3 regions of the Candidatus Pantoea rara genome follow, and region 1 is predicted to be linked to each of the others. Evidence: predicted binding sites of a transcription regulator. Region 1 holds the regulator's gene; each other region holds the start of a gene.
What was found. The regulator PurR, encoded in region 1, represses purine synthesis genes. The targets are predictions, from matches to a motif close to CANGCAAACGTTTGCNTG.
Positions count from the first base shown of each region.

Region 2: a site for PurR is predicted at 2,190-2,207, ahead of ACR8BF_RS18420 (NCS2 family permease). Genes of this name have one in related genera too.
Region 3: a site for PurR is predicted at 7,030-7,047, ahead of glyA (serine hydroxymethyltransferase). Genes of this name have one in related genera too.

Region 1 covers NZ_CP194942.1:2,215,292-2,225,236, reverse strand. Annotated here, with positions in the region: gene pykF (pyruvate kinase PykF) at 1-531, opposite strand, end outside; tRNA gene ACR8BF_RS10490 (tRNA-Val) at 876-952, opposite strand; tRNA gene ACR8BF_RS10485 (tRNA-Val) at 973-1,049, opposite strand; tRNA gene ACR8BF_RS10480 (tRNA-Val) at 1,053-1,129, opposite strand; gene ACR8BF_RS10475 (MATE family efflux transporter) at 1,282-2,655, opposite strand; gene ACR8BF_RS10470 (riboflavin synthase subunit alpha) at 2,858-3,517, shown strand; gene cfa (cyclopropane fatty acyl phospholipid synthase) at 3,741-4,889, opposite strand; gene punC (purine nucleoside transporter PunC) at 5,199-6,401, opposite strand; gene punR (DNA-binding transcriptional activator PunR) at 6,509-7,414, shown strand; gene purR (HTH-type transcriptional repressor PurR) at 7,411-8,436, opposite strand; gene ACR8BF_RS10445 (YnhF family membrane protein) at 8,718-8,807, shown strand; gene ACR8BF_RS10440 (C40 family peptidase) at 8,854-9,663, opposite strand.
Region 2 covers NZ_CP194942.1:3,911,863-3,921,807, reverse strand. Annotated here, with positions in the region: gene ACR8BF_RS18425 (4'-phosphopantetheinyl transferase family protein) at 21-770, shown strand; gene ACR8BF_RS18420 (NCS2 family permease) at 807-2,120, opposite strand; gene yieH (6-phosphogluconate phosphatase) at 2,273-2,932, shown strand; gene ACR8BF_RS18410 (GlxA family transcriptional regulator) at 2,944-3,876, shown strand; gene ACR8BF_RS18405 (acyltransferase) at 3,861-4,856, opposite strand; gene glyQ (glycine--tRNA ligase subunit alpha) at 5,077-5,988, shown strand; gene glyS (glycine--tRNA ligase subunit beta) at 5,998-8,067, shown strand; gene ACR8BF_RS18390 (glutathione S-transferase) at 8,379-8,990, opposite strand; gene fdhE (formate dehydrogenase accessory protein FdhE) at 9,012-9,935, opposite strand; gene fdoI (formate dehydrogenase cytochrome b556 subunit) at 9,935-9,945, opposite strand, start outside.
Region 3 covers NZ_CP194942.1:1,055,093-1,065,037, reverse strand. Annotated here, with positions in the region: gene suhB (inositol-1-monophosphatase) at 1-104, shown strand, start outside; gene ACR8BF_RS05200 (TIGR04086 family membrane protein) at 168-1,181, opposite strand; gene ACR8BF_RS05195 (nickel/cobalt transporter) at 1,386-2,366, opposite strand; gene ACR8BF_RS05190 (DUF1007 family protein) at 2,357-2,983, opposite strand; gene csiE (stationary phase inducible protein CsiE) at 3,138-4,406, shown strand; gene ACR8BF_RS05180 (3-phenylpropionate MFS transporter) at 4,388-5,536, opposite strand; gene glyA (serine hydroxymethyltransferase) at 5,665-6,918, opposite strand; gene hmpA (NO-inducible flavohemoprotein) at 7,245-8,429, shown strand; gene glnB (nitrogen regulatory protein P-II) at 8,496-8,834, opposite strand; gene glrR (two-component system response regulator GlrR) at 9,019-9,945, opposite strand, start outside.

The DNA of each region.
Region 1 (9,945 bases):
GTCGCGCTTATCTTTTTCAGCCAGTGCTGGCAGCTGAATGGAAACGCCCGGCAGGTTAACGCCTTTGTTCTCACCCAGGTCGCCGTTGTTCAGGACTTTACATACCACTGTGTTTTCAGTGACTTCGGTTACTTCCATGCCGATTAGGCCATCATCAACCAGCACAGTGTTGCCAATTTTCAGGTCAGCTGTGAAGCCCGGGTAGGTGACCGCAACGCGCTCGCTGTTGCCAATCACACTCTGGTCGGTCGTAAAGGTGAAGGTCTGACCCGCTTTCAGAGCAGCGTCGTTGCCGCCTTCCAGTTTCATGGTGCGGATTTCAGGGCCTTTGGTATCCAGCAGGATGGCGGCCTGACGGCCGGTTTTTTGCATTACGGCACGCATATTGGTGATGCGCTGGCCATGCTCAGCATAGTCGCCGTGAGAAAAGTTAAGACGCATAACATTCATGCCAGCTTCAAGGAGCTGAGTCAGCATCTCTTCGGATTCGGTTTTCGGGCCAATTGTACAAACGATTTTAGTCTTTTTCATGACGGATTTTCTGTAAGTTGTGATGGATGAATAAGGGCGGAATTCGATGGCAGCGCATCGAAGTGAAATTTCTGATTGAGACTGAAATGGGCAGTACTGAGTAAGAATAGGTGACGAAGGCCAGGCGTGCAGGGAAGTTGTGCGGTTACGGTTGGTAACCACCACGCTGTTGTTGCGCAAATCATTTGAGTTATCGCAGTATGCACGTGATCGCTGAAACCTTTCAAGTAAGCAACGCGGGACAGTATAGACGCTAAGTATGCGAAAACCAATCAAAAAGCAGAGGAGGTAAGCGATGCAGATCAATAAAAGGGGTGTTGCGCAAACTGCGGAAATTCTGAAAGTGGTGCGCTCTAATGGACTCGAACCATCGACCCCCACCATGTCAAGGTGGTGCTCTAACCAACTGAGCTAAGAGCGCATTTTGAATCTTTTGAATAGTGGTGCGTCCGAGTGGACTCGAACCACCGACCCCCACCATGTCAAGGTGGTGCTCTAACCAACTGAGCTACGGACGCACTTGGTGCGCTCTAATGGACTCGAACCATCGACCCCCACCATGTCAAGGTGGTGCTCTAACCAACTGAGCTAAGAGCGCAACATGCTGTCAGGGCGACAGCGGGGACGAATATTAACGGCAGCGTGTAAGGCTGGCAAGGGGAAAATAGTTTTTTCGCCGTGACTGCGCAGCAACTGTGCTAACCGTCGTTTTTTTCATCATTGCGGGCCACGCATGACCCGCCTGTTTAGCTATCGCGCCGCGCGCTTAAGAATGATTTCAGCAGGGAATTGCTGTAACCGTCTGATGCGCCAGAGCATCATGATGGCCGCTGAGGTCAGGCCGATGATAAAGCCGCACCAGAAGCCCGCCGGTCCCATCCGGGGCACAATCCAGTCGGTCAGCGCCAGCAGATAGCCAGCCGGCAGCCCCAGTAGCCAGTAAGCGATAAAGGTAATAAAGAATATTGACCGCGTATCTTTATAGCCGCGCAGGATCCCGCTGCCAATCACCTGAATCGAGTCTGAGAACTGATAAATCGCCGCCAGCATCATCAGCTGTGCCGCCAGCGTTACCACGTCGGGATTGTCGTTGTAGAGCAGGGCAATCTGATGACGAAACGTCACGGTAAAAATCGCGGTCAGTGCCGCCATGCTGATCCCAACACCCTGGGCGGTCCAGGCCGCGACGCGGGCGTGCTCGGTGGAGCCCTGACCCAGGCGATACCCGACGCGGATAGTGGTCGCGACACCCAGCGACAGCGGCAACACGAACATCAGTGAACTGAAATTCAGCGCAATCTGGTGACCGGCCACATTAACGATGCCCAGTGGTGAGACCAGCAGAGCCACAACGGCGAACAGCGTGACCTCAAAGAAGAGCGCCAGCGCCACCGGCAACCCCAGCGTCATCAGGCGGCTCAGAATCGGACGCGAAGGAGGTGACCAGCGGCTCTCCATCCGGATATCGCGCATGCTACCCATCCGGCGTACCCAGAAGCGCATACAGATAAACATCACCCAGTAAACAGAGGCGGTCGCTACGCCACAGCCGACACCCCCCAGGGCAGGCATGCCGAAGTGACCATAAATGAAGATATAGTTAAGCGGGATGTTGAACATCAGCCCCAGAAAGCCCAGCACCATGGCGGGTTTCGTCTTCGACAGCCCCTCGCACTGATTGCGCAGCACCTGGAAGAAGAGATAGCCAGGCGCGCCGAATAGCAGGGCATGCAGATAGCCTTCTGCTTTGAGCGCCAGCGCCGGATCAATGTCATGCATCGCCCGGATGAGATAACCGGCATGCCACAGCAGCACCATAATCAGCAGGGAGACGAAGAAGGCGAGCCAGTATCCCTGGCGGATCTGTTCGCCGATGCGTTCGCGGCGACCTGAACCGTTGAGTTGCGCAACGGTGGGCGTCAATGCAAGCAGAAGACCATGACCAAAAAGGATGGCCGGAAGCCAGACAGAGGTGCCGACAGCAACGGCGGCCATATCCGTGGCGCTGACAGCGCCGGCCATAATGGTATCCACAAATCCCATTGCGGTTTGAGCCACCTGAGCAAGGATGACCGGAATCGCAAGGGCCAGCAATTGACGCGCTTCTGTTAAATACTTCTGCACGTTAACACCTGACTTGTTGAATGAATTAAAAGGGCAGAAAAGCCCAGGAAATTGCGCGAGCTAGTGTAACTGGCGTAACACTATTCGCCAATCTTTGTCACACAATGCGGTTTGCCACAGATTAAAGAGGCGGCACGGGCTGAATTCTAACAGCTGACCTGAGCTGTGATAAACTAACGCAAACTTCGCAGAGGCAAAGACTATGTTTACCGGTATTGTGCAGGGCACCGCAGAAATCGTGTCCATTGAAGAGAAAGAACTGTTTCGTACCCACACTGTCCGACTGCCGGAAGAACTGTTACCGGGTCTGGCGCTGGGCGCATCTGTCGCTCATAACGGTTGCTGCTTAACCGTGACGGCAATTGACGGCGACCGCGTTAGTTTTGATTTAATTAAAGAGACATTGCGGGTGACCAATCTTGGCGATTTACATCAGGGCGATGTCGTCAATATTGAGCGTGCAGCCAAATTCAGCGATGAAATAGGCGGCCATCTGATGTCAGGTCATATTATGACCACCGCTGAAATCTGCAAGATTATCCAGTCAGAACATAATCGCGAAGTCTGGTTTAAAATCCAGGATCCGATGCAGATGAAATATATTCTGCATAAAGGTTATGTCGGCATCGACGGTATCAGCCTGACGGTAGGTGATGTGACTAAGACCAAATTCTGCGTCTATCTGATCCCCGAAACGCTGGAGCGCACGACTCTGGGCGCGAAGACGTTTGGCGATCGGGTCAATATTGAGGTCGACCCGCACACGCAGGCGATCGTAGAGACCGTTGAGCGGGTATTAGCACAGCGCGATGCCGCGGCGGCGATGAGCATGCTGACCGGCCAGCCTGACGCCGAGAGCTAATAAGCGGCAAAGATTGCTGGAGAGCCAATCCGGGTGAATCTGGCAGCGATATAATAGCCTGAAGCACAGGGAACACAGTCAGAAGAGGAAAGCGTCCCCCGCCACGGATAACGGGTTTTGTGTCTTTTCAAATCTTTCGGTGTTCCTGCGCCGCTCCACGCTCAGAACTTAACAGGCCATTATTTTAAAGCCTTTAGCGCAGCAGCATCTTCTTAACATCACCCTACCGCGCCACCCGTAGTCCCCCCTCAACGCCGCGACTAAACACAATCTGCCACAGCTGAATATCGCGCGCCCGGAAGGCACCGGCACAGGCATTCAGATAATAGGAGAACATCCGCTTAAAGCGTTCGCCATATTTATCGGCCAGCTCTGGCCAGGCCTGTAAAAAGCGTTCATGCCAGGCCATCAGTGTTTTATCGTAATCGGCACCAAAGTTATGCCAGTCTTCCAGAATAAAGTGGGGCTCGCTGGCATCCGCCACATGGCGAACTGAAGGCAGGCAGCCGTTTGGGAAGATATATTTATCAATCCACGGATCGACGCTCATATCGGTTTTAATCGCGCCAATGGTGTGAAGCAGGAAAATACCCTCAGGCTTTAAATTACGATCGACCACATCAAAATAGGTGGCGTAATTTTTCGGCCCCACATGTTCAAACATCCCCACCGAAACGATGCGATCAAACTGCTCATTCAGGTCGCGATAATCCTGCAACAAAATCGTGACGTCTAATCCGCTACAGCGCTGCTGCGCCAGTTTCTGTTGTTCAGCGGAAATTGTCACGCCATGCACTTTGACGCCGTAATGACGTGCGGCAAATTCCGCGAGCCCGCCCCAGCCACAGCCAATATCCAGCAGCGACATCCCGGGTTCCAGCGCTAATTTACGGCAGATCATATCCAGCTTGGCTTCCTGCGCCGTTGCCAGTGTCGTGGCATCTTTCCAGTAGCCACAGGAATATTGCATATACGGGTCGAGCATCAGTGAAAAGAGATCGTTACCGAGATCGTAATGCTCTTTACCAACAATCCACGCCCGTTTTTTTGACTGGAGATTGGTTAAGCGTGCAGCGGCAATGCGTAGTGTATCTTTGAAATGATGAGGAAGCTGCTGATCGAGTTTATGTTTGAGCACCTGGTGGAAGAAGATATCCAGCCGGTCGCACTCCCACCATCCATCCATGTAGCTCTCACCGAGCCCAAGCGATCCCTCCTGCAGAACACGTTTAAAAAAACCGGGATGAGTAATATGAATATCCCAGGGACGTGAACCATTGATTTCGATATCCGCTTTTTCCAGCAGTTCGTGAACGATGCGATACCAATGGTTCTCTTCTGGGCTCACTGCGTCTGCATACGATGAACTCATAGCTTTTCCACCACCTGTCCAATCTGAACCTGAACAAAGAGTAGCCAATTTCGTCAGGCATTGAGAAACGTTACGGATGACTCCGCACACCGGTTATTGTGTGATACAGAGGACTGGAATAGCCTGCAGCAGGTCGGTAGGGTGAGAATAACGCGCGCGAATACCGTCCCGGCAACAGGGTGCCAATCAGATTATTACGTTATTATATTGTTGATTTATTACAGATTTGTTGACCCGGATGAGTATATTCTCACGCGGGTCAATATTCAATAACTTATTGTTAGGATGCTAACTAAAAAAGTCACTGTGTTAATGATTATCCTGGCAGGCAGGTTGCGCAGAGGCAACAACAGTTTGTGCGCTTGCGGCACGCTGCATGGCGTAACCGATCAGCGCGAGCACAATAGTCGCCGTCATGATGAGTGTGGTGGTAAACAGCGCCTGAGTTAATCCGGCCGATACCGCCAGGCTGGCGGCGAAACAAAGTCCTAACTGAAGAGTATTTTGCAGCGCAGCCGCTTTGCCGGTGGCATCCGGAAAGGGCATCAGCGCACTGGAAACCACAATCGGATAGATCGCACCGTTAGCCAGCGCCATGCCGCAGAACGGAACCATCAGGCTCACCAGCGTGCTGTTGCCTGCAAGTGCAACAGCAAACAGCGCCAGAATGCTCAGGCTGTAGATGCTCAGCAGCCAGGGCAGCAACTGTGCGCCGTTAAAGCGGTTGAGCAGGGCGCGACAGCCGAAGCCGCCAATCAGGAAGGCGAGTGTCTGTGGCACATAGCTCAGGCCGATATCGGCGGGCGAAAGACCCAGCTCCGCCAGAATAAATGGCGAGCCAGTCAGCCAGGCAAAGAAGCTAGCGGAACAGGCGGAGTAGATCAGCACGTTGCCGCTGTAGATCCGGGATTTCAGCAGTGTGAAAAAGCCGGGTTGCGCCCTTTTTTCACCTGCGGCTTTGCGAACGGTAGGCAGACGCAGCGTGGTCAGAATCAGCGCTACCGCAATCAGGGTCAGCACCAGGAAAATCGAACGCCAGTGGAAATGGCCGATCAGCCAGGCGCCCAGCAACGGGGCCAGCGCCGGAGAGAGCGCAACCAGCGGCATAATGGTGGCGAAGACTTTGTTGGCGCGCGCGGCAGGGTAGCGATCCACCACCAGCGCCTGCCAGCTCACAGCCGCAGAACAGACGCCAATCGCCTGCACAAAGCGCAGCGCCAGCATCAGATAAATATCATTTACCCACAGCATGCCCGCACAGCCGACGCCAAACATAGCCAGTCCGGCCAGCAGCACAGGTTTACGGCCAATGCGATCGGAGAGCGGTCCCCAGAAAAGCTGACCGACGGCGAAACCTCCCAGAAAGAGACTCATACTGGCGCTGATCAGGCCGGGTGAGGTGTTAAAGGTTTGCTGCATCGCACCAAAGGCGGGCAGGTACATATCCGTGGCTAAAAAGCCGAGCATGCTCAGCAGGGCAAGGTAAGGCATAAATCCTTTATTCGACAACATCTCATTCTCATTTTTGCAGGATAAACGCGGCAGAGTGTAAAAGGTGCGTTTGCTGCTGTGAAACGGTAATATTTGCCGATTGCTGTTAAAATTTTTGAAGGCAGATTATGTGGTCAGAATATGCATTGGAAGTGGTTGACGCGGTTGCGCGTGGAGGGAGCTTCAGCGCCGCCGCGCAGGAGCTCCATCGGGTACCCTCTGCCATCAGCTATACGGTGCGCCAGCTGGAAAACTGGCTGGCAGTACCGCTGTTTGAACGTCAGCATCGCGAAGTGGTCCTGACCCCGGCGGGCGAGCATTTTGTCCGGGAAGGGCGAAGCGTCATCAAAAAAATGCTTGCCACACGGCGACAGTGTCAGCAGCTGGCCAACGGCTGGCGCGGGCACCTCAGCATTGCCGTTGACCGTATCGCCAAACCTCAGCGAACCCGGCAACTTGTCAAAGATTTCTATCGCCATTTTCCCGATATGGAGCTGATCATTCATTATGAAGTCTTTAACGGCGTCTGGGATGCGCTCGCCGATGGACGGGTAGAAGTGGCCATTGGGGCCACCCAGGCGATTCCGGTGGGCGGACGTTTTGCGTTTCGTGATATGGGCACCCTCAACTGGCGCTGCGTAGTTGCACCCGATCACCCACTGACACAGGCGAGCCAGATTGATGACGATACGCTGCGTAGCTGGCCTTCGCTGGTGCTGGAAGATACCTCGCGTGCGCTGCCGCGCCGTATGACGTGGACGTTAGATAATCAGCGCAGACTGGTGGTGCCGGAATGGCAAACCGGGCTGGAGTGCGTGCAGGCGGGATTGTGTGTGGCGATGGTGCCGGGACATCTTGCAAGGCCACTGCTCGACTGCGGCGATCTGGTTGAACTGACCTTGCCGGTGGCGTTTCCGGACAGCCCCTGCTGTGTTAGCTGGGCCGAGGATCGCGCATCACCGGCGACAGGCTGGCTACTCAGCTATCTGGGTGATGCGCAAACGCTTAATCAGGAGTGGTTAAGCGAGGATTAACGGCGATAGTCACGGAACGGACCATCGGCCACGGAACGGCGCTCTATCAGCGTAGGGTGGACTTCAATCGTTTGTGACACTTCACGCTTACTGGTGATGCGGTCCAGCAGCATATCCAGCGCTTTCTCACCCAGCTGGGCTTTAGGCTGATGCACGGTGGTCAGAGCCGGCGCGAAGTAGCGGGCGTTGCGCACATTGTCGTAGCCGATTACCGAAATATCCTGAGGCACACGCAAACCCATCTCGTCGGCAGCGCAAATCGCGCCCATCGCCATGATGTCACCACCGCAGAACACCGCCGTCGGACGCTGTTTCTGTGACAGGATCTGCTGCATCGCCTGATAGCCCGACTCCGGCTCAAAATCACCCTGCACAATCCACTCGGCGCGCGGCAGAATACCCGCTTCTTCCAGTGCCTTCAGGAAACCGGCATGACGTCCACCTCCGGTGTTACGCTCCATCTGACCGGGAATAGCACCAATATCCCGGTGTCCACGTTCAATCAGATAGCGTCCCGCCAGATAGCCGCCCTGAAAAGCATTATCGAGTACCGTGTCGGTGAAGTCGGCGCGCGACTCGCCCCAGTCCATCACCACCATCGGAATATTGCGGTTCTCTTCCAGCATCTGCAGCAGATCATCCGGATATTCAGAGCACATCACCAGCAGACCATCGACGCGTTTCTGCGCCATCATGCTGAGGTAGGCGCGCTGTTTTTGCAGATCGTTATGCGCATTACCCAGAATCAACGTATAGCCTTTGTCAAAACAGTGATTTTCAACCGCTTCAATAATTTCAGCGAAATAGGGCGCTTCGCTGGAGGTGGCAAGCAGGCCCAGCGTCCTGGTATGGTTCACTTTCAGGCTGCGTGCAACGGCGCTCGGCGAGTAGTGCAGTTCTTTGATCGCCTGCCAGACCGCGTTACGCGTTTCTTCAGCGACAAAGCGGGTTTTATTGATGACGTGCGAAACGGTGGTCGTTGAGACGCCGGCGCGTTTCGCCACATCTTTAATTGTTGCCATGAAAATCGGACTCCAGTGCTTATCTAACTCTATGATAAGCGTAGTGTTAAACGTTTGCGTCTGCTCAGGGGTTTTTTACGCAAAAATGCAGCTTTCCGGCTCGTAAACTGGCCTGGGGCGATGAATAAACGCTGTAAAAGATGCGCAAACGGAATCAGAGTTGCGCGCGTTGCGCAACAAAGGCGGGATTCTAACAAGGCTGGACGGATAAAACGAGATTTTTACCGGGCTGTGTGGGAAAATGCCATATCCCTACACATTGTGTGACTAAGGAGCAAGCAATGAGTACCGATCTTAAACTGGCGTTAATGACCACCGTGGGCTGTCTGCTGATGATTGTGGCCTTTAGTTTTACCGCCATTCTGCACTAATAAAAAAGCCGGGAATATCCCGGCTTTTTTCTGCCTGTAATGCTGCTCAGCGTATGGTTTTTGGCGTCATCACCCGACGAGCGCCGATGTAGTGGCGCTGCCAGTAATCTTCACCTAATGCGCTGATCTGAATATCTTTGCCGGTACGTGGCGACTGGATAAATTTGCCATCGCCCAGGTAAACGCCAACATGATCCGCAGTACCGCGCCCATTAATACGGAAGAAGACCAGATCACCTTTCTCCAGCGACTCACGCTTGATTGGCGCAGCGTCACGCAGGTGATACATCTCGTTAGCGGTACGGGGGATCTTAAACTTGACCAGATCTTTATAGGCGTACCAGACCAGACCACTGCAATCGAAACCGGTATGCGGTGACGTGCCACCCCACTGATACGGTTTACCCAACTGACCCATCAGCTTGGTCATCGCCGTTTCGCGCGCCTTCTGGTAGCGCTGACGGTGAGATTTGCTCATCTTAATTGTACCAGGCTCGCTGGCGGTGACCTCAGCCGTTTTCAGCAGACGCTCATGACCATAGCGTTTCTTCTCTTTATTTTTTTCTTTGGTTTTGCTGATACGGGCAGTTTTGAGCGAGGTCTTCTTAGCAGGCGTCTGTTTAGCGGTGAGTTCAACTTTTTTCTGTTTTTTAGTTTTGAGTTTTTGAACAGGGCTGAGGCGAGTCTTTTTCGTCACCGTTTTCACCTGGCGACGCTTGCGGCGCTCATCGTCGCGCGCACTCTTTTTTTCTGCTTTATGCGTACTGACGTTCACCGGCGCGTGCGGTGAAGCAGCAGCGACGTTGAAAAACAGTTGCGCAAAGGCCAGCATGAAAAGCGTAATGATTAAACGCATAGTCCGTTGATTAGTTAAGTTGTCAGGGCCACTACGCACCGCGACAAAGTTGAGATTAATCTGATCCAGGATCAGCGCCCAGGCCATTCTAGTCCAGTTCGTTTAAAAACTGTAATGCCTTTTAATATTAATCTTTGCAACCCACGTAATCGCGCTGAAAATGAACATTTTCAGCGTCTTATATCAACGAAATTATTACGAATTATTAAACTGTTACCAGCTGTTAATAATCATGAATTAAAGCGTCCCGAAGCAGGACTTAACAATGATGGCGATTTAATC
Region 2 (9,945 bases), 1.7 Mb from region 1:
CCATTTTCACGGAGCGACAGATGGCTGGTCATTTTGTACGCTGGACGGGCGATCCCGGCTTCCCGGTTAATGATTTACGCATTCCCCAGGCTATCACCGACACGGCACAGCAGTTTGCTGACAAACGCCGTGGGCGATTTCTTGCCGCACGTACCCTGCTGGCGCAACTGATGCTGCGGGTTTATGGCATTAGTGAGCTGCCGGGTCTGGTTATCCAGAGCAATGGACGCCCCGCATTTGCTGACAGTGATCTGCCCGATTTCAGCATCGCCTATGCGGGCAATACGGTGGGTGTGCTGCTGGCCGAAGAGGGAGGACGTGCGGGTCTGGATATGGAGATTGTACATGCGCGCAGTCGTCAGACTCAGGAGCAGCTGATTCAGGGATTAACCTCGGGCGAGATCGCCTGGATCAATGCCCAGCAGGATGCCATGGAAGCGGTGACGCAAATCTGGACGTTGCGCCAGAGCATTCTCAAGCTGACGGGACAGGTTGATCAGGGACTGGATTCGCTGCGTCTGTTGCCGGGAGCGGGTCGGCTGCGATCGTCACTCTATCCTGATATTCAGGTGGTCTGTGATGCGGAGCCTATGCTGGTCTGGTCGTGCGCGCTGTCATCTGCGACCCAGCGTCTGCATCTCTGGGAGATGGATAGTACCTTTCAGTGGCGCGCATTACGTGAAATGGAGATGGGTAAGCCCAACATCGGGCCTCATGCCCTGCGGCTGACCAGTCTGCCCAGCGAGCGCAGTCTGCATCCTGAAACGTAAAAAGCCGCAACCCGGAGGTTGCGGCCCTGAAAGCGCTTAGTGCGCGTCGATAAAGACAATCTTCAGCACAAACAGCAGGGCAACAATCACCACGCAGGGGCTGATTTCACGCCAGCGGCCGGTGCCCAGCTTCATGACGCAGTAAGCGATAAACCCCAGCGCAATGCCTTCGGTGATAGAAAAGCTGAAGGGCATCATGGCAGTGGTCACAAACGCCGGCACGGCTTCGGTTAAATCATCCCAGCGCACGCGCGACAGGCTGGCGGTCATCAAAACGCCAACGTAAATCAGTGCGCCCGCAGCAGCATAGGATGGCACCATCGCGGCCAGCGGTGACAGGAAGGTCACCAGCAGGAACAGCAGGCCGGTCACCACGGCCATCAGGCCGGTTCGGCCGCCAATCGCTACGCCCGAGGTACTTTCAATATAGGCGGTCACGGATGACGTCCCCGCCAGCGCGCCACTCACTGAACTGATGCTGTCGACATAAAGCGCCTGCTGCATACGCGGGAAGGTGCCGGTTTCATCGGTCAGTCCCGCTTTGTCAGTGACGCCGATCAGCGTGCCGGAGGAGTCGAACAGATTTACCAGCATAAAGGAGAAGATCACCCCCGCCATGCCAATGTTAAACGCGCCTTTGATATCGACCTGACCCACGACAGACGTAATGGAGGGTGGCGCAGAAAACAGGCCGACAAATTTCACGTCGCCCAGCATCCAGCCAATCGCTGTGGTGATGACCATTGAGATAAGCACCGCCGCGTGGATATTACGTGATGCCAGAATGGCGATAATAAAGAAGCCCAGTGCGCCCAGCAGCACACTGTGCGAGGTCAGATTCCCCACCGCCACCAGGGTATCGGGATTCGGCACGATAATGCCGGCATTTTTCAGCCCCATCATGGCAATAAACAGGCCGATACCGGCGGTGATGCCGACGCGCAGGCTCAGCGGGATATTGGCAATAATCCAGTAGCGAACCCGCAGCAGTGTCAGGATCAACAGGCCGACTGCACCCCAGAAGATTGCGCCCATACCGACCTGCCACGAATAGCCCATCGCCCCGACCACCACAAAGGCGAAGAAGGCATTCAGGCCCATTGCGGGTGCCAGCGCCACCGGCAGATTAGCAAACAGTCCCATCAGAATGCTGCCGAAGGCGGCAATCAGGCAGGTGGTCACAAACACCGCCTGGGTATCCATGCCGGCGACGCCGAGGATCTGCGGATTGACGAAGACGATATAGACCATCGTCAGAAAAGTGGTGATACCCGCGATCACTTCGGTGCGCACCGTGGTGCCATGTTCCTGCAGCCTGAAGATGCGCTGCAAAACGCCTTGCTTGCTCATGCCATCCATCCAGAAGAAAAAATCATCGGCGCGTATCCTGGCGATTTTACCGGGCCAATACAATGATTTTTCGCAACCGATTGCCAGTCTCGCAATCTGCGCTGAGTGCGGTAGAGTGTGGAGCACACCCCTGAATCGAAGGATAGAGTCTGATGTCAGTTGAATGCGTCTTTTTTGATTGCGATGGCACGCTGGTGGACAGTGAGTTGCTCTGCACCCAGGCCTACGTCAACACCTTTGCCCGTTACGGCCTGGAGCTCTCGTTGCAGCAGATGTTTGAGAAGTATAAGGGCGTCAAACTCTACGATATCATTCGTGACGTGGGCGATGCCCATCAGGTGTCGCTGCCGATGGAAGAGGTGGAAACCGCCTACCGCGCAGAAGTTGCGCGACTGTTCGATCTGCAGCTGCAGCCCATTCCGGGTGCGAAAGCGCTGGTTGAGCAAATCAAAGTGCCGATGTGCGTGGTCTCAAACGGGACGGTAAAAAAGATGCAGCACTCGCTGGGCTTAACCGGCATGCTGCCGCTGTTTGAAGAGCACCTCTACAGCGGCTATGACATTCTGCACTGGAAGCCTGATCCGGAACTGATGTACCACGCGGCGGAACAGATGCAGGTGCCGATTGAGCGCTGCATTCTGGTGGATGACTCCGAAGCGGGCGCCCGCGCCGGTATCGCCGCCGGGATCCCGGTCTACTACTACTGCGCTGACCCGCACAACCCCGAACTGGATCATCCGCTGGTGACGCGCTTCGATGACATGGCGCAACTGCCTGCGCTGTGGCGCGCCCGTGGCTGGGATCTGGTGTAGCGCGGGCCAGCATGACATACACCGTCTGGTTTTTAACCCTGCCGGGCGTGATGGCGCTGGATCTCACCGGCCCGGCGGAGACGCTGAAGCTGGCGGACGATCGCTTTACGCTGCGCTACATTGGCCCGCAGCCGGAAGTGGTCTGCTCCACCGGCATGACCATTGGCGGCATCGAACCCTTGCCGGAACAGTTGCCCGCCGGGAGCCTTCTGGTGGTGCCTGGCGTTTATGATTCGCAGATCTGTTATGCCACACCGCAGGCCGCAGAAGCACGCGAATGGCTGATGCGTCAGCAGGCCGCGCTGCGCGCGCAGACCTTTATGCTGGTCTGCGTCTGTTCGGGTGCGCTGCTGGCGGCGCAGGCGGGCATGCTGGATGACATACTCTGCACCACTCATCATGATGTGATTGCCCGCCTGAAAGCGGCCGCTCCGCGCGCACGGGTGCAGGAGAACCGGGTGTTTGTCGGGCATGAGAATATCTGGACCAGCGCGGGCATCACGGCGGGCATCGATCTGGCACTGCATCTGATCACTCAGCTCTGCGATACGCCCACAGCGCTGGCGGTGGCGCGGGAAATGGTGGTCTGGTTTCGCCGTGCCGGTGACGACCCACAACTTTCACCCTGGCTGCGTTACCGCAATCACATGCATCCGGCCATTCACCGCGCACAGGATCTGATGATTGCCCATCCAGAGCACGGCTGGACGCTGACCGAGCTGGCCGGACGCACCCATGTCAGCAGCCGCCATCTGGCGCGACTGTTTCGTCAGCATCTGGGGATCAGCGTGCGGGAATATCATGAACAGTTACGGGTTGGCGTGGCGCGCCAGCGTCAGCAGCAGGGTGAATCTGCCGAAAAAGCGGCGCTGGCGGCGGGGTTTTCATCGGCGCGTCAGCTACGACGCGCCCGCCAGCGCGAAACCGATCAGCTGACAAAATGACGGGTATCGACGCGTTTCAGCGCCATCCCCAGCAGCAGGCTGCCGCCCAGCGTCAGCCCGAACACCCAGGGCAGGTCGAGCCACGGACGCGACATATCATCGTAATGATGCGTGCGCAGATAGTGAATGAACAGCGCATGAAAGCCGTAGATGGGCAGTGAATAGCGTGCAATCAGCGTAAAACCGGGCAGGGTGCGCTGGTTCAGGCCGTTTTTAAACACGATCAGCAGGCTGATCGCGGCGATAAATACCAGCGGTCCGCAGTAGAGATACCAGGTGTCATTAAACGCCCCGTTGACGATCAGCGCCTTTTTCGTCCCTAACGTAATGCCAACCACACAGGCGATAAACAGCCCCGCAGCCAGCGGTGTCAGGCCACGTCGGCTGGTCTCCATGGTGCCAATCGCCCGTCCCAGCAACGCATAGAGCAGGTAGTAAATACTGTCGCCGCTGACATAGAGATTAACCGGCAAAAAATGAAACGGGCCCAGCGACTGGCTGACCGTATTGGGGTTGGCGAGCACCGCCAGCACCAGCACCAGCAGCGCCACGTAACGCGCCTGCACGGTTTTCACCTGAATCAGTGGCGACATCAGATAGATGCCAATCAGCGCAAAGAAGAACCACAGGTGATAGAAAACGGGCTTCTGTAGCATCCTGAGGATCGAACGGCCTTCGCTAATCGGCGTCAGCCAGGTGATATAGGCCAGCGAGACCGCGCTGTAAAACAGCAGACAGAGTACCAGCCGGAGCATATGGCGCGGCTGGGCGCTGCGTTCGCCGAAAAACAGATAGCCGGAGATCATAAAGAACAGCGGAACACAGACGCGTGATGCCGAGTTCAGCAGGTTCGCCACATCCCAGGTGGCGCCGGTCACCGCCATCGGTCCGGTGATATACCAGGTGGTGGTATGAATCACGATCACCATCAGGCAGGCAACCGCACGTAAATTATCGATCCAGTAAATCTTTTGCGGCATGGCGTCCTCTTGCGCATCGCTCCGTGCGCAAGAGGGTAGTCAAATGCGACCAGCGCAACAACTGCTGCCAGCAGGATTCGGAGCCATCTGTATGCCAGCGCCCGGAATCGCCGCTTAAACGCGCCGGCACCGCCTGGGATTTACGGCTGCACATCGCGCGGTCAAAGGGTATACTGTCGGCCTCTTTTTTTAATCTAACCGAAGCGCGTGCACACTCAACATGCAAAAGTTTGATACCAAAACCTTTCAGGGGCTGATCCTGACCTTGCAGGATTACTGGGCGCGTCAGGGCTGCACCATTGTCCAACCGCTGGACATGGAAGTGGGCGCTGGCACTTCACACCCGATGACCTGCCTGCGCGCACTCGGCCCGGAGCCGATTGCTGCCGCTTACGTGCAGCCATCACGCCGTCCTACCGATGGCCGCTACGGTGAAAACCCGAACCGTCTGCAACACTATTACCAGTTCCAGGTAATCATCAAACCGTCACCGGACAACATTCAGGAGCTCTACCTTGGCTCGCTGAAAGAGCTGGGTATGGATCCGACGGTGCATGACATTCGCTTCGTGGAAGATAACTGGGAAAACCCGACGCTGGGTGCCTGGGGACTCGGCTGGGAAGTGTGGCTCAACGGCATGGAAGTGACGCAGTTCACCTACTTCCAGCAGGTTGGCGGCCTGGAGTGTAAGCCGGTAACCGGTGAGATCACTTACGGTCTGGAGCGTCTGGCGATGTATATCCAGGGCGTCGACAGCGTTTACGATCTGGTCTGGAGCGATGGCCCGCTGGGCAAAACCACCTACGGCGACGTGTTCCATCAGAACGAAGTGGAGCAATCCACCTATAACTTCGAATACGCCGACGTCGATTTCCTCTTTACCTGCTTTGAGCAGTACGAGAAAGAGGCGCAGCATCTGCTGGCGCTGGAAAAACCGCTGCCACTGCCCGCCTACGAACGCATTCTGAAAGCGGCACACAGCTTCAACCTGCTGGATGCCCGCAAAGCAATCTCGGTAACAGAGCGTCAGCGCTATATTCTGCGCATTCGTACCCTGACCAAAGCCGTGGCTGAAGCTTACTACGCCTCTCGCGAGGCAATGGGCTTCCCGATGTGCAATAACAAAAAGTAAGAGGCAGCCATGACTGAACAAACCTTCCTGGTGGAGATCGGCACCGAAGAGCTGCCACCAAAAGCCCTGCGCAGCCTGGCAGAAGCCTTTGCCGCGCAGGTGACCGCTGAACTGGATGCGGCCAACCTGAACCACGGCGAGGTCAGCTGGTTTGCTGCGCCGCGTCGTCTGGCGCTGAAAGTCGCAAACCTGAGCGCTTCACAACCCGATCGGGAAGTGGAGAAGCGCGGTCCGGCGGTCGCTGCGGCGTTTGACGCTGACGGCAACGCCACTAAAGCTGCTGAAGGCTGGGCGCGTGGTAACGGCATTACTGTCGATCAGGCTGAACGCTTCGCCACCGATAAAGGCGAATGGCTGGTTTATCGCGCCCAGGTCAAAGGCGAAGCGGCTCAGGCACTGCTGCCAGCGATGATTGCGACCGCACTCAGCAAGCTGCCAGTGCCAAAACTGATGCGCTGGGGCGACAGCGATGTGCAGTTCGTTCGTCCGGTTCACACCGTGACGATGCTGCTGGGCGATGAGCTGATTCCAGGTACTATTCTGGGCATTAAATCAGATCGCGTTATTCGTGGTCACCGCTTTATGGGTGAAAGCGAAATCACGCTCGACAACGCCGATCAGTACCCTGATGTGCTGGAAAAACGCGGCCAGGTCATTGCCGACTATCAGGTCCGCAAAGCGATGATTAAAGCTGATGCCGAAGCGGCCGCACGTCGCTTAGGCGGTAACGCCGATATCAGCGACAGCCTGCTGGAAGAGGTGACGTCGCTGGTGGAGTGGCCGGTAGTCCTGACCGCGACCTTTGAAGAGAAATTCCTCAAAGTGCCAGCGGAAGCGCTGGTCTACACCATGAAAGGCGATCAGAAATATTTCCCGGTGTATGACAATGACGGCAACCTGATGCCGAACTTCATTTTCGTCACTAACATCGAATCCAGCGATCCGCGCCAGATTATCTCCGGCAACGAGAAAGTGGTACGCCCACGCCTGGCCGATGCGGAGTTCTTCTTTAATACCGACCGCAAAAAGCGTCTGGAAGATCACCTGCCGCGTCTGGAAACCGTCCTGTTCCAGAAAGAGCTGGGTACGCTGCGCGATAAAACCGATCGCATTCAGGCCCTGGCGGGCTGGATTGCCGGTGAAATCGGCGCCGATGTGAATCATGCCACCCGCGCAGGTCTGCTGTCCAAGTGTGACCTGATGACCAACATGGTCTTCGAGTTCACCGACACGCAGGGCGTGATGGGCATGCACTATGCGCGTCACGACGGCGAAGCCGAAGATGTGGCGGTCGCGCTGAACGAGCAGTATCAGCCGCGCTTTGCCGGTGACGAGCTGCCGTCCAGTCCGGTCGCCTGTGCGCTGGCGATTGCCGATAAAATGGATACGCTGGCCGGGATTTTCGGCATTGGACAGCATCCAAAAGGCGACAAAGATCCGTTCGCACTGCGTCGTGCGGCGCTGGGCGTGCTGCGTATCATTGTCGAGAAGAACCTGCCGCTCGATCTGCAAACCCTGACTGAAGAAGCGGTGCGCCTGTATGGCAGCAAGCTGAGCAATGCCCGCGTGGTGGATGATGTGATCGACTTTATGCTGGGTCGCTTCCGCGCCTGGTATCAGGAAGAGGGTCACAGCATCGACACGCTGCAGGCAGTACTGGCGCGTCGTCCGACCCGTCCGGCTGACTTTGATGCACGTATGAAAGCGGTGTCGCATTTCCGTACCCTGGAGGCCGCTGCAGCACTGGCGGCGGCGAACAAGCGCGTCTCTAACATTCTGGCGAAATCGACTGAAACGCTGAATGAGAGCGTGCAGGCGTCACTGCTGAAAGAGAACGAAGAGATCCAGCTGGCGACGTTTGTCACCGCGCTGAGCAGCAAGCTGCAGCCTTACTTCGCTGAAGGCCGCTATCAGGATGCGCTGGTCGAACTGGCGCAACTGCGTACCGCGGTAGACAACTTCTTCGACAAAGTGATGGTTAACGCCGACGATCAGGCGGTGCGGGTTAATCGCCTGACGCTGCTGTCAAAACTGCGTGAGCTGTTCCTGCAGGTCGCGGATATCTCGCTGCTGCAGTAATGCTATTCGCTGTGCGGAAAAGGGACGAGCAATCGTCCCTTTTTTTATGGAATTTTTCAGGCCGGGATAGCCTGAGTACACGGACGCTTTTTTGTAAAATCGGGGGTTAAGAAACCGCCGGAAAAATAGCCAACCCTCTTACTGGCATCCGCCAGAACGTCTTCTCGCCATGGTGGCCGTCGCGCGAGCGCGTGCTGCAACAGCAGAATGCGCCGCAGGCGAATGAACATCTTCCCCGTCCTGATAGTCTATTGGCCGGTTATCCAGCCAGACACCATTGTCCCTCTTAAGGGGGCTGGCTCAGAACTCAATCACGCCGCAGGCGGCGTCGTGCGCGCAAAGCTCTCGCGCGCAAACAGCGTTTCCGCCAGCTTCACCAGCGCCGGACGTTCGACACACCAGTTAGGGACCACGCGGCGGAAATTGAGGTAGCCGATCATGCAGCCGGTGGCGATGTCCGCCAGATTAAGCTGGCCGTTATTAAGCCATTTTCCTTCAGCGGCCACGGCTTCCAGCATATCGAGGCTGCGCTGAATCTTTTCACGATTGCGCAGCAATACTTCTTCCGACTGTTGGTCACCCGGTCGCAACTGCTCGCGCACGATCACCAGCGCGGCATCGCTGACGCCATCCGCCAGCTTCTCCAGCTGACGGATATTAAGCGACTCAAGCGGATCGGCAGGCAACAGAGCGGGCTCCTCGCCGCGCAGTTCCAGAAACCCGGCGATGATGCTGGAGTCGAACCAGATTTGCTTATCGTCAGCAACCAGCGCCGGAACTTTGCCCAGCGGATTGTAGTGCGGCACGTGGCTGTCATCGCTGTAAGGCGATGCGTTAACGAATTCAAATGTAATGCCTTTTTCCAGCATGATAATCGAAATCTTACGCACAAACGGGCTGGTATAGCTGCCAATCAGTTTCATCGGGTTCTCCGGATTCAGTGACTATTCGCCAGGAAACATAAAAGGATTGAGACTGCTGCGCGCGAAGCCTTCCTGCTCCATTCTGGCATCCAGTATCAGCGACGCCAGGTCATCGGCCACCAGTTCAATAGCCGGATCTTTCTCCTGATAGAGCATCTTCAGGTAGGTGCCGCAGTCGCCACAGCTCTCCGCCTTGACCGCCGCCTTTTCGCTGTCGAGCGACCAGTAGTGCAGATCACGGGACTGTTCGCACTGGGTACATTTGCTGCGCACCACATGCCATTCACTTTCGCACAGATTGCAGTGCAGATAGCGCGCGCCTTCATGACTGCCCATATGCACCATGCTGGCAACCGGCATGCTGGCGCAGACCGGACAGAACTGACGCTGATCGCCCATCTCGGCGCGTGCTTTGCCTGGGATCAGGGCCGCCATCTGCGCCCAGTAGAGCGAAAGTGCTGCCCAGATAAAGGGCGCTTTGTCGCTGCTGACCAGCGTATACTCGCCGGTAAAAAGCGCGCTGGCCAGCGTCTCCAGCTCGGTGGCGGATGCCTTCTCCAGATTCTCCAGCACCGCCAGCGCCTGTCCGCTCATCTCCGGCTTCAGCTCGGCAATCAGCGAGTGCAGCAGCCGTTGCCAGTGCGGATCACGCGGCAGGGTATGAATATTCAGTGGCGGCTTGCCCTCGCTGGCGCTCTGCGTCAGTCGGGCATGCAGGTCGATGTGCAGGGGATGGTCATACAGCACAATCTCCTGCGCTTCAGCGATCACCGCCGCAAAGCGCAGATAATCGCCGAGTGGATTTTTCGCCGCCAGGTCGCGCAGTCGCGCGGCACGACGACTGTATAAATTTTTCAGCCGTGGAAAAAGTAACGGCGGAATCATCTCCGCCGTAGTCTTTTCGCCTTTCTCCAGCTGGTCCTGCGGGATTATGCGAATACTCATCAGGGGCGTT
Region 3 (9,945 bases), 1.2 Mb from region 1:
ACGGCTACCTGCTGTCAGGCAACCTGGTCGCAGGTAACCCACGAGTGGTGAAAGCGATGCTCTCAAACATGCGTGATGAGCTGAGCGAAGCGTTAAAACGCTAAGTTTCAGTACAGAAAAAGGCGGCTTATCAGCCGCCTTTTTTGTTGCCTGTCATTCAGTGATGATTAACGACGTTCGTGTGTCAGCACCTGACGGGGCTGAGTACGACGACCTACCATACCCATCACACCGGCCAGTACGGCTTCGATAATCATCAGAATCAGGGCATACCAGCTCGCTTTAGCGGTTGCAGCAGCGGCTTTCTCACCGGCTTCACGCGCTTTCTGTTCAGCCTGCTGTTTCAGTTCCTGATACTTCTGAACGGCCTGCTGATAGCTCTGCTCAGTTTTGGCAACAATCTGATCCACTTCCTGATCGCTTTTACCGGTACGCGCTTTGATAATATTTTTCAGCGCATCACGATCGGCAGCCTGCAGGGTATCGGAATGACGATCCATCACCCCTTTCACCCAGTTCGTTAGATCGGTATCGGCTGTCTGCGGATGGTTCGCAGTATTGTTAGCCTGGTTTTCTGCATTCTGCGCTTCTTTATTTGCGTCCTGCTTCAAATTCTCAGGCTGTAATTCCGGTTTTCCGGTCTGACGTAATGTCGTTTCCAGTTCATTCTGCAGGTTATCTAAATTAATATTATTCTCCTGCAGTTTTTGTTTTGCCATTTGAGTAACCGAAGGCGCAGCTGCGGAAATACCACTACCCAGCGCCTGGAAACCTGAACCCACAATATTCATCGCGCCACCTAATACACTGGTTGCCAGCGTAATAGCCAGATAAATAGTGAAAATTGTGCTAAGGCCAAACATCAGTAAGCCGTGCAGTGCGCCTTCGCGCTGAGCCAGTCGACCAGCAACATAACTCCCTGCCGCCATCGCAACCAGCATTTCAATGGCCGTCCAGACCAGTGCGCCAGTGCCAAGGCCGTCAAGGGGATTCTGTTCTTTCATTGGATCAATGGTGGTGGCACCAATAGCTGTTCCCAGCAGCGTCAGAATGATATGAACGATTAAGGCACAAATAACACCAGCAAACACGGCGCTCCATGAAATACGCTTCAGCGGTAATCCAGCGGGTCCGGTCGCCAGCGTTTCGGTGTAGCCATTATTAATACGGGTATCAGCCATGAAATATACTCCTCGCAATAAACAGCAAGCTGTCTTGATCTTTTATCATTCCGACGGCGGAATGCCGTTTTGGTATTAACAGCGTAGACAGGGAAATGTTATTTCTCCACTAAACTACGCAGAGAAAAAATTAAAGAGGTGAATTTAAAGATAATTAACGAAGAGAAGAGCGCAGCGGCAATTTTATTTCCGCTGCGCTTTTATTCAGAAAGGTCGAATTCCGCCGCCGAGCGTCAGCTGCGCTGACTGCCATAATGCGATACCCGCCACGATTAAAATCAGGCTGCCGGTTAACGCCAGCACTGGCATCAGCAGTCGCGTGATGCCTGGGGCAGCACCAGGCTGTGCCAGCCGCTGTGCGACCGAGCGCGCCTGCTGCACCAGCAGGCCAATCGCCGAAATGGTCAGTGCTGTGCCGGCCGCCATTACGGCAGCAGAGAGAATGCCCCAGCCATAAACACCAATGACTTTGGAAAATAGCAGCATCATAATTGCGCCGGAACAGGGACGTAAGCCCATCGACACCACCACCAGCAGTTGGGTTCTCCCGCTAACGTTGGCACTCATCTGCTGCGGCGTCGGGAGATGTGGATGTCCGCAGCCGCACTGCTCATCGTGCTGATGCTGCGGCCTGAAAGCACGAAAAGCCAGGGTTTGCCGTGGACGCAATGCCCGCCACAACGCCCGCAACGCCCGATACCCGATCATTACGCCCAGCCCGATCACCAGCAAATAACTGCCCTTTTCCAGCCAGAAGCTGCTGAGATGCAGCTGGCGCGATGAGGTTTTCAGCAGCACCAGCATCACCGTGACCAGCACAATCGCAACCGAGCCCTGCAGCAATGAGGCAAGCAGCGTCAGCCTGATGCTGGTTCTGACGCGACTCGGATGGGTCGCCAGAAACGTTGCGATGACGACTTTACCGTGGCCCGGACCCAGCGCGTGCAATACGCCATACAGCAGGCTGAAAATCACCAGCGAGAGGCCAGCCTTGTGTGGCTGCTCCGACACCTGCTGTAATAGCTGGGTCATCTGCCGGTGCAGGTCTTTTTGCCACAGCACGCTCTGCAGCAGAATCTGCGACCAGTAAAGCCATACCAGCAGCGCACCGCCGAGGAAGAGTCCTGCCATCAGCCAGAATGGCCAGAGTCGGATGGCCCGTAAGGGTGTGGAGATCACTGACATGTCAGCACCACCGTCTGAGCGAACTGGCGACCCAGATCCATCTCCTCCGCCGGGGCGTCCGCTTTATCCAGCGATAGCGCATATTGCTTCAGTGAGTCGTTGGGCTTTGGCGTATTAAGGGCAAACTGGCAGCGCGTCTGAAGCGACGGTGGCAGCGTCAACGCGCCGGAATTGTCGTAGAACATATCGACGAAATAGGTGGGATCAAAGGTCAGGATCTCAAAGCGCTGGCCGGTCAGCTTCGGGGGTTCCGCCAGCGGCAGAATGAATTCCAGCACCGCTTTGTGGCCGTTACGCGAAAGGTTGTATTCCGTTGGCAGATTCAAAAACTTTACCCGCTGTTGGTTATGCCAGATTTCAGAAAAGTAGTGCTGGCCCAATACGTTCGCCATCACGCCCGCTGCCAGCTTTTTCCACACCACGCTGCCAGGTTTTGCATCGCCCGCGTCATACAGCAGATCGGCGGAGGTAATCTCATCCATCGTCCAGATCATCTTTAACCCGGTAAACGTATCACCCTGCACGACCAGTTCCGTTTTCATATCGATAAAGCTGTGAGGATGCGCCAGCACAGCCGGACTTAATACCATTAACAGAGCAAAGAGTACGCGTTTCATAATGTTATAAAGTAACGTTTCCGATTAAAAGGATCGATAAGTAACAAATTTTGTGACCCGCCTTAAACCTCCGGCAAATAAACCGCGTAAACCGCGCAGGCGCTGACCGGGTTGACTATTCTTAGCTCAAAATAGTCTGCTGGAAATCTGATTGATGAGTTCTGCTACCCCTTTGGCACCACTCTTCTCCCGTTCACAGCGTCAGTGCCATCTTTTATTGCTGCTGTTTCTGCCGACACCTTTGCTCACGCTTGAAAAAGTCTGCCAGCTGAATGGCGTCGATCCTGCTGTTGCCCGACAGGATATCGCGGATGTGGGCCTTGAGATACAGCGATATCACCAGCTGGAATTGCATCAGATGGTGGATGGCAGCTTTCGTCTTCATGGAACAGAGTTGGATCGGCGCCTCTGTCTGTTGCACAACCTGCGACGCAGTCTGCGTTTATCGCAGGATTTCGTCTGCGAGCATTTTGCTGCTCCTCTGCGTCAGCGCCTGAAGATCATGAAGATTGAGAAAGCGCTGTGGGATGAGACCAATTTACAGGCACTGATCCAGCACTGCAGCCTGCGTCTGAAGCGTGACTTCAGCGAACGTGACCGGCTTTTTCTGCAGATATTCATGAAGTATGGATTGTGCCAGCGCCAGCCAGTGCTGTTCAGTGAGGCGCAATGTCTCTGGCTGCAACAGAAGCCTGAGCGCCAGGCCGCCGAGGCTGTGATTTACCACTGGCGCAAACGCTGCCACATTGCTCCGCCCGTCAGCGAAGCGGACTTCTGGACGCTGCTGTTCAGTCAGATTCATACGCCAGTTGTTGACGCGGTGGCGCATCCTGCTGAGCAGCAGTTAATGAACGCGACTCAGCAGCTGATTAATGATTTTGAAGCCTGTGCCGGGATTACGTTTGCTGACCGCAACGAACTGCTGCACCAGCTCTATCCTCATCTGGCGCAGGCGCTGGATCGCACCCACTTCAATATCGGCATCGACAATAGCGTGGCACTGGATGTCAGCCGTCTCTATCCCCGACTGCTACGCACGACTCATGAGGCCCTGAAGGGTTTTGAGCAGCACTACAACATCGCTTTTACGCCGGAAGAAGTGAGCTTAGTGACCATTATTTTTGGCGCCTGGCTGATGCAGGAGAGTGCGCTGCAGGAGAAACAGGTCCTGATCCTGACCGGCGACGACGCCGATCTCGAGCAGGATGTGGAGCAGCAGATCCGGGAGATCACGCTGCTGCCAGTCAATATTACTTATCAGGACGTAAAGCAGTTTCAGCGGGATGGCGCGCCAAAGGATATCGACATCATCATTTCGCCCTACCCTACTTCGCTGCCCTTGTTCTCTCCGCCGCTGGTGCATGCGGAACTGCCGCTGACGTTACACCATCAGCAGCGAATTCGTTATTTACTGGAGTCGTAGCCGGGACGCAGGAACAGCGCGGGCAGCGCGACAAGCGCCATCACCCAGAACAGGTGTCCCTGCAGATGCGCGAACAGCACGCCGCAGATCATTGTCATCACCGCAATGCCACCGCCCATCGCCAGTGCGGAATAGAGTGATTGCAGCCGAATCACTTCCGCCCCCTTGCGCGCCGCGATAAATCGCATCGCCGCCAGATGGCAGACGGTGAAGCTGCCACAGTGGAGGATTTGCGCCACAATCAGCAGCGGCAGCGCGGTCGTTGCCCCCATCAGGCTCCAGCGGATCAGTGCGCAGATGCCCGAAAGCAGCAGCAGATCGCGCGCGCTCCAGCGGCGGAACAGCCGATTGCTCAGGGCAAACACCACAATCTCCGCCACCACACCCAGCGACCAGAGATAGCCCACCGTCGAGGCGGAATAGCCGCTCTCCTGCCACCAGATAGCACTAAATCCATAATAAGCGGCGTGTGCGCCCTGCAGCAGTGTCACGCAGAGCATGAATCGCCATACCGCATTCTCACGCAGCAACGCACGCCACACCTGCCAGCCGCCGCCGGCAGCACCCTGCCGCTCATTGCCCTGCGGCTGGGTGGCGGGTGTCAGCATCATGCCAGCCAGCATAGAAATGACACCGACGGAAAGCAGCAGCAGAATGGCGTTAGAGGAGTAGGCACTGACCAGCACGCCGGTTAACGCCGAGCTGATGACAAAGGCCAGCGATCCCCACAGTCTGACCGGCCCGTAGGCCAGCCCAATCTGCTGTGTCCAGGTCGCGGCCAGCGCATCGCTGAGCGGGACCAGCGGCGAGAAAAAGAGGTTAAAGCCAATCATGATCGTCAGCAGCCACATCCACTGCTCACCCACCCAGAAACCGGCGGCGAACAGACAGGTCATCAGCGCCAGCAGACGCAGCGCTGTAATCAATCGTGAAGGATTTTTGACCTGAGAAGCGATGAGCAGACTGCCGACAAAACGGGCCACCATGCCACAACCAAGAAGCAGGCCAATTTTTTCAGCATCCAGGCCGGTCCCTTTCAGCCACACGCCCCAGAATGGCAGATAGATGCCGTAACAGAAGAAGTAAGTGAAGTAGCCCAATCCGAGCCATCTGGCGGAGCCGATTGCCATATTCCCTCCAGCAGGTTTGCTGCCTGGCAGCATAAGTGGGCGCTACTCTGGCAGAGCGCCGCAGGACAGGCAATAAAAAAGGATGGCAGTTGCCATCCTTTTTATATTGTCTCACAACAGGTTAACGATTAAGCGTAGACCGGCAGACGGCTGCAGATTTCCAGCACTTTCTTCTTCGTGCGCTCAATGGTTGCTTCGTCATTGACGTTATCCAGCACATCGGCGATCCAGCCAGCCAGTTCGCGCACGTCCGCTTCGTTGAAACCACGACGCGTAACAGCAGGTGTACCGATACGAATACCGGAAGTGACAAAGGGGCTTTTCGGATCGTTAGGTACGCTGTTCTTGTTGACCGTGATGTTGGCACGGCCCAGCGCAGCATCTGCTTCTTTACCGGTCAGGTTTTTGCTCACCAGATCGATCAGGAACAGATGGTTATAGGTGCCACCAGAAACGATGTCATAGCCACGTTCAATCAGCACCTCAACCATTGCTTTGGCATTTTTTGCCACCTGCTGCTGGTAGGTTTTGAATTCCGGCTCCATCGCCTCTTTGAACGCGACCGCTTTACCCGCGATAACATGCATCAGAGGACCGCCCTGACCGCCAGGGAAGACAGCTGAGTTCAGTTTCTTATAGAAATCTTCGTCGCCGTTTTTCGCCAGAATAATACCACCGCGCGGACCTGCCAGCGTTTTATGGGTGGTAGAGGTGACAACGTGTGCATGCGCAATCGGACTTGGATAGACATCTGCAGCAATCAGGCCAGCAACGTGCGCCATGTCCACAAACAGCCAGGCACCCACGCTATCCGCGATTTCGCGCATTTTCGCCCAGTCGCAGACGCCGGAATACGCTGAGAATCCGCCAACGATCATTTTTGGCTTGTGGGTTTTCGCCAGTTCAGCCAGTTCGTCGTAGTCGATTTTGCCGGTCTCATCGATACCGTAAGCAACCACGTTATAGAGTTTACCGGACAGGTTAACCGGTGAGCCATGAGTCAGGTGTCCACCGTGCGCCAGATTCATCCCGAGAATGGTATCACCCGGCTGCAGCAACGCGGTGTAAACCGCGAAGTTAGCTTGTGAACCTGAGTGTGGCTGCACGTTAGCGTAATCAGCACCAAACAGCGCTTTTGCGCGATCGATGGCCAGTTGCTCAACGATATCAACGTACTCACAGCCGCCGTAATAGCGTTTGCCTGGATACCCTTCAGCGTATTTATTGGTGAGCTGAGAACCCTGTGCCTGCATAACACGCGGGCTGGTGTAGTTTTCAGAAGCAATCAGTTCAATGTGCTCTTCCTGACGCACTGTCTCCTGCTCCATCGCCTGCCACAACTCGGCATCGTAATCGGCAATGTTCATATCACGCTTTAACATCCGGATCTCCTGACTCAGCTAACTTTCTGACGGTATTTACCCCCCTTCAGGGGCGAAGGCCAACAGTGTAAACCGTTTTAACAGGTGAAGGTAGGGTGAACCGCCTCTTTTTACGCAAACGATTGGCTGGTGACTGGCACTGCTTTTTTACACCTTTTTACCCCGTTCAGACGTCACATTTTTTCTCTGGGATGTGACGGCGGCTTCTGTTCATGCACCTGAATGTTGCCATCTGCATAACCCGAAATTTTCCCGGGTTATTTACTCCACAGGCGAGTTAGCTATAAGATGCATTTAAAATACATGTTTATAAAGAGGCCACTGATATGCTTGATGCACACACCATCGCCACCGTTAAATCGACCCTGCCTGCCATCGCCGCTTGCGGCCCAAAGCTCACTGCCCACTTCTATGACCGCATGCTGTCGCACCATCCGGAACTCAAAAACGTCTTTAATATGAATAACCAGCGCAACGGCGATCAACGCGAAGCGCTGTTCAATGCCATCTGCGCTTACGGCGCGAATCTGGAAAATCTGGCCGTACTGCTGCCTGCGGTGGAAAAGATTGCGCAGAAACACACCAGCCTGAATATTCAGCCTGCACAGTACGCCATCGTGGGTGAAAATCTGCTGGCAACCATCAAAGAGCTACTGAATCCAGGCGAAGAGGCGCTGGCTGCATGGGGCCGGGCCTATGGCGTACTGGCAGATGTGTTTATCCATCGGGAAGAGGAAATTTATCAGGCGACCGAGCAGCAAACCGGAGGCTGGCGCGATACCCGTGCTTTTCGCATTAGCGCGATTGAGCAGCAAAGCGATGTGGTTAAAAGCTTTACCTTCAGCCCGATGGATGGCGGCCCGGTTGCGGCATTTAAGCCGGGTCAGTATCTGACAGTACATCTGCAGCCCGCCAGTTTCGACCATCACCAGATTCGTCAGTACTCGCTGACTCATCTCAGCAATGGCAAAGATTATCGGATTGCGGTGAAACGTGAAGCGCAGGGGACCGTTTCCGGCTGGTTGCATCAGAATGCTAAGGTGGGTGACGAACTGATGCTCGCCGCACCGCACGGTGACTTCTTCCTGGATGTCGATCCGGTCACACCGGTAGCGCTCATCTCTGCGGGCGTGGGTCAGACCCCGATGCTGGCGATGCTGCATTCACTGGCAGCTAACCAGCATCGCGCGCCGGTCAGCTGGCTGCACGCCGCAGAGAACGGCAAACAGCATGCTTTTGGCGATGAAGTGCGTGCCACTGGCGCGCAGTTCGCCGATTTCATGAGCGAGATCTGGTATCGTGAGCCCGCGACTGAAGATGCGGGTCGTTATGACGCGCAGGGTCTGATGGATATCAGCGTGATCGCCGCACGTCTTGCCTTACCCGATACCCACTTCTACCTCTGTGGCCCGCTGCCCTTTATGCAGCATGTGGTGGCGCAACTGCGTGATGCCCGCGTGGCAGACGCACGCATTCATTACGAACTCTTTGGCCCGCATAAAGGCATGTAATTGCGCCATAAAAAAAGCCCGCAGCGCGGGCTTCTTGATGCTGATAAAGCGCTGATAAAAAGCCTGTCAGATCGCCTCTTCATCTTCTTCGCCAGTTCGGATACGCACGACGCGCGCTACGTCGAAGACAAAGATCTTACCGTCACCGATTTTGCCGGTCTGCGCGGTGCGCATAATGGCCTCGACGCAGGTATCAACGATATCGTCGCCCACCACCATCTCGATTTTCACTTTAGGCAAAAAGTCGACCATATACTCTGCGCCGCGGTACAGCTCGGTGTGCCCTTTCTGGCGACCAAAGCCCTTCACTTCACTCACGGTCATCCCGGTGATGCCCACTTCCGCCAAGGCTTCACGGACATCATCGAGTTTGAATGGTTTGATAATCGCATCAATCTTTTTCATGTCAGACCCTTTTTCACTCCCTCCATGGTCAGAGGGTTTATCAAGTATAAATGTTGCTGGCGCTGTCGGGCGGTAATATCCGGGATTCTTCAGGTTGCCGCAAGCGCTGTCAGATTATGCTGACCGCACCCATTCAGATTCGGGCCTGAGCAGGCAACCTGCCGGTATCACATCGCAGCCTCCGCTACTCTTTGAAATCACTGGCATCCAGTTCATGACGAGACAGCAGCTTATAGAACTCCGTGCGGTTGCGTCCAGCCAGACGTGCGGCGTTAGTCACATTGCCTTTGGTCATCTGCAACAGCTTACGCAGATAGTTAAGCTCAAACTGATTGCGCGCCTCCGCAAAGGTCGGCAACGCGCTATTTTCGCCGCTCAACGCCTGCTCCACCAGCGCATCGCTGATCACCGGCGATGAACTCAACGCCACACACTGCTCAATCACGTTAACCAGCTGACGCACGTTGCCCGGCCAGCTGGCGGCCATCAAGCGCTTCATTGCATCGACGGAAAAACTGCGAATCTGCGGTTTATGCCGTTCCGCTGCCTGCCGCAACAGATGATTAGCCAGCAGCGGGATATCTTCCGTACGCTGATGCAGCGCCGGGATCTTCAGATTCACCACATTCAGACGATAGAAGAGATCCTCGCGAAACTCCTTTTTCTCCATTGCCCTGGGCAGATCGCGATGCGTGGCTGAAATAATCCGCACATCGATCTCACTATCATGATCGCTGCCCAGCGGCCTGACCTTACGCTCCTGCAACACCCGCAACAACTTAACCTGTAGCGTTTGCGGCATATCACCAATCTCATCCAGAAACAGCGTGCCGCCGCCAGCAGTCTTAAACAAACCTTCACGGGCACTGACCGCGCCGGTAAAGGCTCCTTTGGCATGGCCGAACAGCTCTGACTCCAGCAACTGCTCCGGCAGTGCGCCACAGTTAATGGCGACAAAAGGCTTGCCGTTACGCGGACTGGCGGCGTGAATCGCCTGCGCCAGCATCTCCTTACCGGTGCCACTCTGACCATTAATCAACACGCTGACGTCCGACTGCGCCACCATGTGCGCCTGCTCCAGCAGCCGTAACATCAGCGGGCTGCGGGTAAC